Regions from separate parts of the Sporocytophaga myxococcoides DSM 11118 genome, predicted to be linked through region 1. Evidence: riboswitches for the same ligand, from Rfam matches in the RefSeq annotation. Region 1 holds a riboswitch; each other region holds the start of a gene.
The links. Region 1 has a riboswitch for S-adenosylmethionine ahead of K350_RS0100510 (hypothetical protein). Riboswitches for the same ligand answer to the same signal wherever they lie in the genome.

Region 1 (3,877 bases):
TGTATCTTTTTGGATCTCTTTCATTATTTAGTGGCGTAATTCTTTTGGTAAATGCTATTTCATTTTCCTCGTTGGGTACATTTGGCTTTTTCCTGATATTAGGTATCCTGTCAATTGTAGCAGCCATTAAATATACAGCAGGAAAAAATCCTTATGGTTATGCAGGTCTGGGAGACATTTCTGTATTTCTATTCTTTGGACTTGTTGGTGTCGGAGGTTGTTATTATCTGCATACACATACATTGGATTATAAAATATTATTGCCTGCTTTTGCCTGCGGCTTTTTCTCAGCAGCTGTATTAAACATCAATAACATACGTGATATAGAATCCGATAAGCTTGCAGGAAAATATTCTATTCCAGTAAGGTTAGGTAAAGGAAAAGCTAAAATTTATCACTGGTTTCTACTTATAGGAGGTTTCGGCTCAGCATTTACATACATTCTTCTAAATGAAAACCATTCAGTAGGAAAGTGGCTGTTCTTATTAAGTTTCCCTCTGATATTAATAACCGGAATAAAAGTTACCAAAGAAAATGAATCAGAAAAAATTGATCCTCAATTAAAACTCATGGCTCTTTCAACGTTAGCCTTTGTAATACTGTTTGGATTAGGCTTATTAATGTCCTGAAGCTGTTAATAACTATATCATATTCCTCTTTCTATTTCACTTATTTTTTCTGTATTTAAGCTTTATATTTTATTATAAATTTTTCGGTGTGTGAAGAAGCTAGAAGGAAAAGTTAGTATTATTACCGGAGGAGCCCAGGGTATTGGCAAGAAGACTGTAGATAGATTTTCATCCGAAGGTTCATCTGTTATTATTTGGGATATAGATATTGAAAAGGGTAATGAAACCCTTAAGGAAATAAAAGCAAATGGAATGGAGGATGTGACCTTTATGGAAGTGGACACAACTCGTTTTGCTCAAGTAGAAGAGGCTGCAAGAAGTGTTTTTGCATCAAGAGGACAAATTGATATTCTCATTAACAACGCTGGCATCACCAGGGACGCTGCTTCGATGAATATGAGCATTGAACAATGGCAACAAGTTATAGACCTGAATCTCACAGGTGTTTTTAACTGTACCAAAGCTATTGCTCCTTATATGGTTCAAAAACAATTCGGCCGCATCATTAATACATCGTCATTGGTAGGTATTTATAGTAATTTCGGTCAGGCAAATTACGCTGCAGCCAAATCAGGACTAGTGGGTATTACTAAAGTATGGGCAAGAGAATTAAGTAGACACGGAATTACTGTAAATGCAGTTGCTCCTGGCTTTATCGAAACCGAATCTCTGAAAAATGTACCGGAAAAAATCGTTAGAAGTATTAAAGATAAAATCCCGGTAGGGAGACTGGGTAAGCCTGAAGATGTTTCAAACGCCTATATATTTCTTGCATCAGAAGAAAGTTCGTATATAAGTGGATCAGTACTTACAATAGATGGAGGTTTTGTTTCATAAAGCAGAAAGCGGAAAGGTAAAAGCATCGTAACTTTTAGCTTTTACCTTTCCACATTCAGCTTATTAAACAGTCTCATACTTTTCCTCAATAACGACTTCTTTTAACTTTTCACTTTCAATTTTTAACTTTGGACTTTTAGCTTTCCGCTTTCCACCTTTATTCACGGGATATTTGCGTCCTGAAAGGTTGTTAAATACCATCGCAATTGCAAATAGAATAATAACTCCGGTGGCGACAGGAGAGACCACATACCAGTATCCCAAAGCTTTTATTTTAGCAGAGCCAATATTAGCAATCAGAGCAGTTGCACCTCCGGGAGGATGCAGAGTTTTGGTCATTTGCATTACCATGATACTAAGTGAAACTGCCAGAGTAGATGAGAACCAAAGCGTGTCTGGTAATAATTGAGCCACAGTCACCCCTACAAGTGCTGAAAGTATATGACCTCCAAACAGATTCCTTGGCTGAGATAAAGGGCTGTTAGATACTCCATATAATAATACGGCAGAAGCTCCGAAAGATCCTATTAAAAATATATGATCCTGAACTTCGAATATCTGGCTGTTGATGAGACCAATAAGTCCTATTCCGCAAAACGATCCAAGGAAAGTCCATAAAAGATCACTCTTATGCAACATGGTTTCCCGGTACATGACATATTTGGCAATTCTGAATTTTCGTGAAAGGTTAATGTTGGGTGTACTTTTAAATGGTTTCGATATTTTAATTTTCATTTTAAGGTTAAACCGAATAAAAACGAAGGGCTGCTTCAATTTATATGAAGCAGCCCTCAAATTTATCTAAAAACCAGGAATTAATTCAGATTCCAGGTGCATTGTTTTAGCGGAGATTGACCAGCCACCGCCTGGTCACATTTATAATTAACCATTTCTGAAATTGTCAGATAGGTTTCGTAAGTCAATCCAGGTGTTTCGTTAAAATGATACAGATTAACTGAATATACAGGATTGCAAACTTCGTTATTTTGAGAATTAGAAATTCCAGCTGTGAGTGCCAACGTCTTAAAATTAATAGAAATAGTTTTTGTCATGGCATTAAGGGTTAAATTGTTAAAGGATTGATTTAAACCTGTTACTACAGGAAATTAGCCAAAGCCAACTACGAAAGCTTACAACAACAATAACTGTTGTTATATGCATTTAACGTAATGGCAAAACGAAAGTTTACTGAAGAACCTTGTCCTTTAGTTACTTTTTCTTTTGAATCTCTAAATTGGGCTGTATTCATAAGTGTTAATTTATATGTGTTCCGAAAATCGAAACTAGGATTTAGCACCTTACATTTTTGGTGGCAGGTTGCTAGAAGTTCTCAGAGCCTATTCTCTCCCTTCTTCTTTATAAATCAACTACACACGGTAGGTGATCGCATTACAAATATATGCTACTGGAAATTTTGTTCCAAATAGTTTAACAAAAATAAATTAACCGGTGAATTTATTAAAAAATAATATCCTCAGTCCGGCTGTGATTACCAAACTGAGGATCAGGTAAATTGTTATGAAAAATTTTAATGATGCACTGTTTAACTACATCATTATCAAAGCTTTTCTATGAATTCAAATAATTCGCTTTTAATGCTTTTCATTTCCTTATAAAAACCGTCAACTTTTTCAGTAAGGTCTCGATGCCTTTCTCTATATGCTTCATCATAGTCTTTGGGGCGGTTTTGCATTATTCCAGCCAAATACATTTCATGAGCTTGGGTTTGCATGAAAAGATGTTCCAGCCAGTCATTATGCATTTTACTTAGAATTTTTTCATAATCTCTCAACTCCTCCTTATCATCTTCTGATCTCACTTTCAGAAGTTGCTTATTGATCAGATTCTTAAAAAAACGTATCTCATCCTTCCACAAATCCATTTCACTTAACCATTCTCTGGTCTGTTGATGTAAGACCTCAAGGCTTCCTTCAAGAAGGTAAGAGGTTTTTGGGGATTCCAGTAATTGTGTCATAGCCAACTATTAAATTATTTGAGATATTTTAATTTCTGATACAGGAAATCTTAAAATTGTCACCAACTGATTTGACTTTAAGTCTTCCGGATTTTCAAAATATATTTCATGGTATTTACCAATGAATTCCAGATTTTTACTTTTTGCAAAAGAACGGACCTTTTCTAGAGATTTTTTTCCTTCTGTTCGGCCACCTTTAAATGATGTCTGCAAACTCAAGCCCTCAGAAAGGCGATTTAATGTAATAGACTGGGTAAAAGACCATTCTGGGTTCTCTTCCAAAACCATTTTCTGTGACAAGCCAAGAATGTCTTCGTTGATTAATGCTGGCTCATTGATCATAATTGCCCATTTCCAAATTGTATCCATGTTAAAATCAAATGGTCTATCATCTTTCCACCACAAAACTTCAACAGGAGTGATTCCATTCGCACAA
Region 2 (3,877 bases), on a different contig from region 1:
CATTTTTGTAAGATCAATAATTCCTTTCAGATTCACGTCATAGGCAGGGTCATCAAAATTCACAACATTAGCCTTCATTTCAAACGGCTCTCCGTCCATTACCATTTTAAAGTTCTCCAATGATGCTTTAGATGTCGGCATATCACCAGAGCTTTGCACAGCAGCGTTAAAGCTCATTTGCTCTAATGCAGCAGGGAAATCTTTAGTTTTAACATAACCATTCTGTAAGAACATTTTCGCATCTACAACAGGCATCAGTTTCAGTGAATCACTATACATACCCTTCACCTTTACATCTGCACCGAAAAGACCTTTCAAAGTAGTTCCTTCTATAGGATAGAATTTAGTTACATCATCAAGTTTTACCTTAGCAAGTATATTAGCATCAATTTTATATGGATTCAATCCTTCAACAAGAGCACGAGCATCTACAGGATTTTTATCCATATCCATGTGGAATTTTTTCAGGTTGATAACAGTATTATCAATAATACCATCAGTATTAACAACACTCAGATCTGTAACAATATTGCTGATAGCAGAAGGAAGTGATGGATACTTCATGCTTGCATTATCAATTTTAAGATTGAAGGTAAAGCCAGGAAGCGTTGTTGCTGTTTGCTTACCTTTTACAATTCCGTTAAATGCAACTTTACCATCCGCTTTCAGGTCATTATAGTCTTTTGTGTAAACCGCAGGAACAAGAGAGATCAGGTCTTTGAAATCTGTTTCCTTTGCTGCATAGGTTAGATCATAAATTATATCATCACCTGGCATAGCTATAAGTCCGTCAAATCCGAAATCAAAATTATTGATCTTGATATTGTTCTCAAGAAACTTATACTCGGATTTAGGCATGTTAATATTCAGGTTAAGATTTGCCTCCACCTGATGTTTGTTCAGATAAGCAACATTATCAAAAATAACAACTGTCTCTTTAGACTTAGTGTATGTCTCAACATCATATATATCCTGAGTAATATCTCCTTTTCCAGTATGGTTAAAGCCTCTCAATTCAGCATACATGGGCAATGATTTGTCCTCATAAATAATAAGACCATCTTCGATTTCCCATTTGTCAAGAGCAATACTGAATTTTGAAGGTTCTTCAGGAGCTTTCTTTACAGTATCTTCAGGAGTAGCTATAGCAATGTCCCAGCTCATTTTTCCATCTTTTGTTACATATGTTGCAACAATTGGCTTATTCAGATAAATGCTTTTAACTTTTATCTGATCTCCTGAAATAACACTCATGATATCTGCGACAACTTTAAAGTTCTTAGCGAAGAAAAGCGTGTCGCCTTTAAACTCTTCCTGTTTTCCGATGATACCAAAATCATCGATTGAAATAGTTACGTTAGGAAAGTTTCTGATAAGAGACAATCCTAATTTATCTGAATCAAAAACAACAGTAGCATTGACGCTTTTTGCTATTTGCTCATCTACTTTAGCTTTGATTTGATCTTTAAAAAGGAATGGAATGGTTAACAGGAGGATAAATAAAAATGCTATTATCCCCAGAAAAATAAGAATACCTTTTTTCATTTGAATTGAATTAATTGATTTCTGTCAGATTTCTGTATAAACACTAAGAGCCCTAAAGATAGGCTTTTTTTCTATACGATTTATCGGATAAAGATATTGCGGAAGAGACTAAAGGAAGAAAAATAAATCGGAAACAAGTATTTAAAAAAATATCAATGCTAATCGGCCATTAGAAGTTATAATCACATGATTGATTATAGTGATTAACAGGATTTTTCAACAGCTAATGCTTAATTTTAATAATTTATCAGAACAATCCGGCAGCAGTTTTTCTTTTATAAAAATCCTGAAGGATATTTGCAATTTTTTCAGTTTCAATCAAAAAGCCATCGTGGCCATACAAAGAATCAATTTCCTGATATTCTGCTCCGACAATATTTTGTGCTAAGAAAATCTGCTCGCAAACAGGGAAAAGTATATCCGTTTTGATACCGATCACCAATGTATTTGATTTTATAGCTTTTAAAGCAACCTCAGCTCCACCTCGCCCACGTCCAACGTGGTGGGAATCCATTGCTTTTGAAAGATAAAGGTATGAATGACAATTGAATCTGTTTACAAGCTTAACCCCTTGATAATTCTGATAAGAGGATGCTTTATAATTATCCAGCTTATTGTCGTCTGTTTCTTTCTGTGTGGAAACGTAAGTATTATAATTTCTGTATGAGAGAAGCGCTATAGCCCTAGCAGCTTTCAAACCTTCCTGCCCTGCATCTTCTCTGCACTCCTGCCAGGATTTATCAGCCTGTATTGCCATTCTTTGGGACTCATTAAAAGCAATTCCCCATGGAGAATGAAAAGCATTTGTAGCCAGCAAGATCAGGTTTTCAATTGTATCAGGAGCTATGATAGACCATTCCATTGCCTGTTGACCGCCAAGAGAACCACCTATACAAGAATGTATTTTAGAAATACCTAATTCTTCTTTAAGAAGAATATGAGCATTTACCATATCTCTTATTGTAACCTGCGGGAATTCCAGAAAATACTGCTTTCCGGTCCGAGGGTTAACATCCAGCGGACCACTGGTTCCATAGCAAGAACCAAGAATATTGGCACATACTATAAAGTGTTTCTCTGGATTAAAAAATTTATCCTCTCCCACCAATCCATACCACCATGTATGTACTTCTGAATTAGCAGTAAGAGCGTGGCAAACCCAGATTACATTGTCTTTTCTACTATTTAGTTTTCCAAATGTAGAATATTGAATCGTAAGGTTTTCAAGAACCTGTCCTGACTCTAAAACAAAATTATTCTTATATGTAAAGGTCTTGTTTTCCACTTTTTAAACTCCAGATTAAACCAACAAATTCAGCACAAAACTAACAACAGATAAAGAGGAAATTAAAAGACTGGCCTTTACTCTTAAGGAAAGAGGTATAACGAAAGGTGTAGTAATATTCAATTAATTTCTTCATCATAATTAATTTATATGCCCTAATATCTTAGGAAAGGAATTAGCACCTTATCTCAAAAAGGATAGGTTGCTAGAGGTTCAAAGAGCCTTTTCTCTCCCCTCTTCTTTATAAATCAATTACATGTTCAGAGTAATTGACTTTGGAGGGTTCAAAATTAATCGGAGAAATGTTAAAAACAAAACAAATTGACCAATTGTAACAAATTTTAGTATTTGCATTCAAATTAAACACTATAAGCTACTAATAATCAGAAATCTAATTATAGTAGACATACAAGGGGATAAGGGAAAAATATTAACACAGACCTGATAAGGAATCCGGAGCCTCTTCATTACATAAATCGTTTAATATCACAGAAATAAAATTCGTGAAAAATCAGGTTACTTACCCTCTAAAAACACGTATAAATACCTAAAGACCTTAATTTTTTTTGTTATGCTACTATTCTTTATAATCGCCATCGTCTGCTTTTTAACCTATAAGGTCGTTTCTATGCCTAAAAAAATAGGCAAAAATAAAAACACAAAACATATAAACTCATCTCTTTAAGTTTTCGCATTCAAATAAATATTTTCCAAACTATTATACCCCATTTGCTGTTCCTAATTTTTCGAATTCCAAATCCTGGAATTCAAAGACGAACAATGATAAACAATTAAATTTTAGTCTGTTTATTTACGTTATAATTCCAATTAGTTAATATTGCTAACAATTAACTTAATTTACTATTGTTGTTGCTTTAAATGAGAATTATTTCATCAAAAGAACCTCCGCTGGGAAAACGCTGCACAGATCTGGCTAAAAATTACCTAGCATTTCTTGTAGAAAACCTGGAAAGCTCCGGTTTGGATAGATATTATTATATGTTGTTGGTTCTGGATGAAAACTCAGGGAAGATAACCCAGCAGCAA
Region 3 (3,877 bases), on a different contig from region 1:
TAAAATCCACAGCATAATTATTGTGTTCTTCAATACCTGTAGCAACAGTAAGTATATTAGGGTCAAAAATTATATCTTCTGCAGGGAAATTTACTTCCTTAGTAAGAATATCATAAGCTCTTTTGCAGATCTCGATTCTTCTTTCGTAAGAATCTGCTTGTCCTTGCTCGTCAAACGCCATTACAACAACTGCAGCACCGTACTTTCTGACTTTTCTGGCATGTTCTTTAAACTTCTCTTCGCCTTCTTTTAAGCTTATAGAGTTTACAATGGCTTTACCTTGTACACATTTAAGACCAGCTTCAATCACGGACCATTTGGATGAATCCACCATGATAGGAAGTTTCGCAATATCAGGCTCAGAAGCAATAAGATTAAGGAAAGTAGTCATTGCCTGCTCAGAGTCAAGCATCCCCTCATCCATATTCACATCGATCACCTGTGCCCCACCTTCAACTTGGTTTCTGGCTACAGCAAGCGCTTCCTCATAATTGCCTTCTTTGATAAGACGGGCAAACATTTTAGAACCTGTAACATTGGTTCTTTCTCCGATATTTATAAAGTTAGCTCCTTTGAAGACTTTCAAAGGCTCTAGTCCGCTATATCTTGAAAGATGATCTGATTCAGGATTTGGTCTAGGAGAGTATTGTGCGGCTAAATCTGCAATTGCTTTAATGTGTGCAGGAGTGGTTCCGCAGCATCCACCAATAATATTTAGAAGACCTTCATCTAAAAACTCCTTGATGGTCGAAGCCATCTCCTCCGGAGTTTCATCATATTGACCGAATTCGTTGGGCAAACCGGCATTAGGGTGTGCACTGATACCTGTAACAGATTCCTTTGCAAGATCCCGGATGTGTTGCTTTAATTGTTTTGCTCCTAAAGCACAGTTAAAACCTACTGTTAAAACAGGCAAGTGAGTTACTGAATACAAGAAAGCTTCTACTGTTTGTCCAGATAAAGTTCTTCCACTTGCATCAGTAATTGTACCGGAAATCATCACAGGAATCTTTGATCCTGTATCTTCCTTATAAGATTCAATAGCAAATAAAGCAGCTTTACAGTTAAGAGTATCGAAAACTGTTTCTACAAGAAACAGGTCAGCTCCTCCATCTGCAAGGCCTTTTACTTGTTCATAATATGCTTTTACCAGATCGTCAAAAGTTACGGCTCTATAGCCTGGATTGTTTACATCTGGCGATAATGAAGCCGTTCTGTTTGTTGGACCTATTGATCCCGCTACAAATCTTGGTTTCGAAGGATCCTTCTGGTTATAAATCTCCGTAGCTTCTTTGGCAATTCTTGCAGATTCATAGTTTAGTTCATAAACAAGATCTTCCATATGATAATCCGCCATAGCAATCGAAGTACCGCTAAAAGTATTTGTTTCGATAATATCAGCGCCGGCTTCAAGATACTTCAGGTGGATTTCTTTAATGATATCGGGACGAGTAAGCGATAACAAGTCGTTATTGCCTTTCAAATCGCCTTTATGATCTTTAAATCTTTCTCCTCTGAAATCTTCCTCTTCAAGTGTATACCCCTGAATCATGGTCCCCATAGCACCATCAAGCACAAGTATCTTTTTCTTTAATACTTCCTGAATGTTAACAGTCATTTTTCAATAACTTTTTTTTAATGAATAAAATTATGAAGAGCTTAAACGGAGAGATTCCCGGGAAGGAGTTCTACCTTATCTTTCTCTGCTGAAAATAAAAATTCTCAGAGTGGGAGTTAGCACCTTCTTTTAAAGGGTTGCTAAGACATCTAAGGGCCCAATCCCTCCGTCTTTCCGGATAAGTTCAATGCAAATTAATAATAAAGTTTCTTTTTAAAGAAATAATCTCCAAAATTCTTTGCATTCAAAGGTTGATGTAATAATTTTTTAACATTTTAAACATCTCTTTTCCTTAATTCCTCTATTTTTGAATTGAATTAAGAAAAGCTTCGATTCGGATTAACTCCTGAAATTCAATGCTGTTCAATTTTACAATAAAACCCATTTAATTTGAAATTTGCTGCAGTAGATATTGGCTCCAACGCTATCCGTTTTCAGATAACAAGCATCCTGAAACACAATGACATATTCAACTTTAAGAAACTTGAATATGTCCGTTTTCCGCTTAGGCTTGGTCAGGATGTATTCCAGTTCAATAAGATTAGTCCGGAAAAAGAGGAAAAGTTCGTAAAGCTGATGAAAACTTTCAAAATGCTTTTGGAGCTTTACGAAGTGGATGATTATATATTCTGTGCGACTTCAGCGATGCGAGAATCTACAAATGGAAGGGAAATTGCAGAACGAGTAAAGAAAGAAGTTGATATTTCAATAGATATTATTGATGGAGATAAGGAAGCTGATCTAATAAATGCAGTTCTATTTAATGAACTTGACGAAAAAAGCTATATCCATATTGACGTAGGAGGCGGTAGTACGGAGCTGAATATTTTCGTAAATAAAAAGAAAGTTGCTGCACAATCCTTTAAAATCGGATCGGTAAGAAGACTTAATAAACTAGATGCGCCTGAAGAGTGGAATAGAATGGAGAAGTGGGTAAAAGACAATATATCTAAGGCAAGTATTCCTGTCTATGCTATTGGTACGGGTGGCAACATAGGAAAAATCTATGAACTAGCTAACCTTTCAAGATCAAAAGACCTTAAGCCAAGTATTAAAATCGACAAGATTGAAGGAGTGCAGAAACAGGTAGCTGCAATGACTTACGAAGATAGGATTCATGTACTAAACCTCAATCCTGACCGTGCTGATGTTATAGTTCCGGCTTCGGATATCTATATTTCTGTGATGAAATATGCAGGAGCTAAAGAAATGGTAGTGCCTGAACTAGGTCTGAAAGATGGCCTGATACAAATGTTGTTTAGAAGAAATATGCACAACTTAGAAGAACAGGTGACCATCATCAATACAAATAAGTTCCCGAAATAATCCGGGAATTTATTTTTCTGCCCTTAACTTTTTCAGTTTATTATATTTTTGGAAGGTCACTTTACCTGTTTCTTTGGCAATGACATAACCATAATATCCGTCAAGTACACCCAGCTTAAGTATGTAGGAATGAAAAAACCTATAAAACGGACTAATGTATAACTTGATAAATCCAGGTTTCTTTCCATCTTTAAAAAGTCTTTCAGCTGCCAGCGTGCTATACTTATCATTTTTCTGATCATACTGATCAAGCGAATAAATAGTATAATGAAGAATAGATCCTTTAAGCTTTTTGATTGTCGTATTCTTTTCAAAACAGAGCTTTTCATGTACGGGGCTGCTATCCCAATAAATTTTATCTTTGCGAAAAATCCTGATATGAGATTCAGGATTCCAGTGCCCAAACCTCAGCCATTTACCGCAGAAATTGGACTTTCGTGGCACTTCATAGCAATCGTATTGAGGCTTATTATTAAATTCGCTTTTGATTTCATTGATCAGCTCTCCTGACAGCTCTTCATCTGCATCCAGAGAAAGTATATAATCATAGCGCGCATAGCTGTTGCCCAAATTTTTGGTAGGACCATATCCCTCCCACTTTCTTCTCAGAAAATTAACATTGTATTTTCTGCAAATTTCTTCAGTACTATCTCTACTGAATGAATCCACCACTATAATATCGTTAGTAAGACGAGCAAGGGATTGTAAACATCTTTCGATGTTTCTTTCCTCATTGTATGTTATAACGACAGCAGATACAGGTACTTTCATATTTTAATGAACGATACTGAACGCATAAACTGTAAATGTACTTCCTATTAATCCCAGGCCAATAAGCAACATAAAAAAAGCTTTTTTACTTTTTTCCGTTGATGTGATAAGACTTATAGCACCCATCACCAGAGAAATCTGAAGAAACAGTGTAGCAAGATC

Region 2: another riboswitch for S-adenosylmethionine. It lies ahead of K350_RS0116050 (homoserine O-acetyltransferase family protein); the one in region 1 lies ahead of K350_RS0100510 (hypothetical protein).
Region 3: another riboswitch for S-adenosylmethionine. It lies ahead of metH (methionine synthase); the one in region 1 lies ahead of K350_RS0100510 (hypothetical protein).

The regions. Positions count from the first base shown of each region.
Region 1 covers NZ_AUFX01000003.1:180,800-184,676, reverse strand. Annotated here, with positions in the region: gene K350_RS0100525 (1,4-dihydroxy-2-naphthoate polyprenyltransferase) at 1-629, shown strand, start outside; gene fabG (3-oxoacyl-ACP reductase FabG) at 720-1,466, shown strand; gene K350_RS26790 (HPP family protein) at 1,530-2,201, opposite strand; gene K350_RS0100510 (hypothetical protein) at 2,282-2,518, opposite strand; SAM riboswitch class I at 2,723-2,831, opposite strand; gene K350_RS0100505 (hypothetical protein) at 3,025-3,441, opposite strand; gene K350_RS0100500 (GyrI-like domain-containing protein) at 3,451-3,877, opposite strand, start outside.
Region 2 covers NZ_AUFX01000012.1:166,628-170,504, reverse strand. Annotated here, with positions in the region: gene K350_RS29140 (AsmA family protein) at 1-1,545, opposite strand, end outside; gene K350_RS0116050 (homoserine O-acetyltransferase family protein) at 1,793-2,830, opposite strand; SAM riboswitch class I at 2,974-3,080, opposite strand; gene K350_RS31370 (MarR family winged helix-turn-helix transcriptional regulator) at 3,710-3,877, shown strand, end outside.
Region 3 covers NZ_AUFX01000005.1:463,480-467,356, reverse strand. Annotated here, with positions in the region: gene metH (methionine synthase) at 1-1,618, opposite strand, end outside; SAM riboswitch class I at 1,691-1,803, opposite strand; gene K350_RS0107965 (Ppx/GppA phosphatase family protein) at 2,009-2,944, shown strand; gene K350_RS0107960 (glycosyltransferase family 2 protein) at 2,954-3,715, opposite strand; gene K350_RS0107955 (DUF4337 domain-containing protein) at 3,719-3,877, opposite strand, start outside.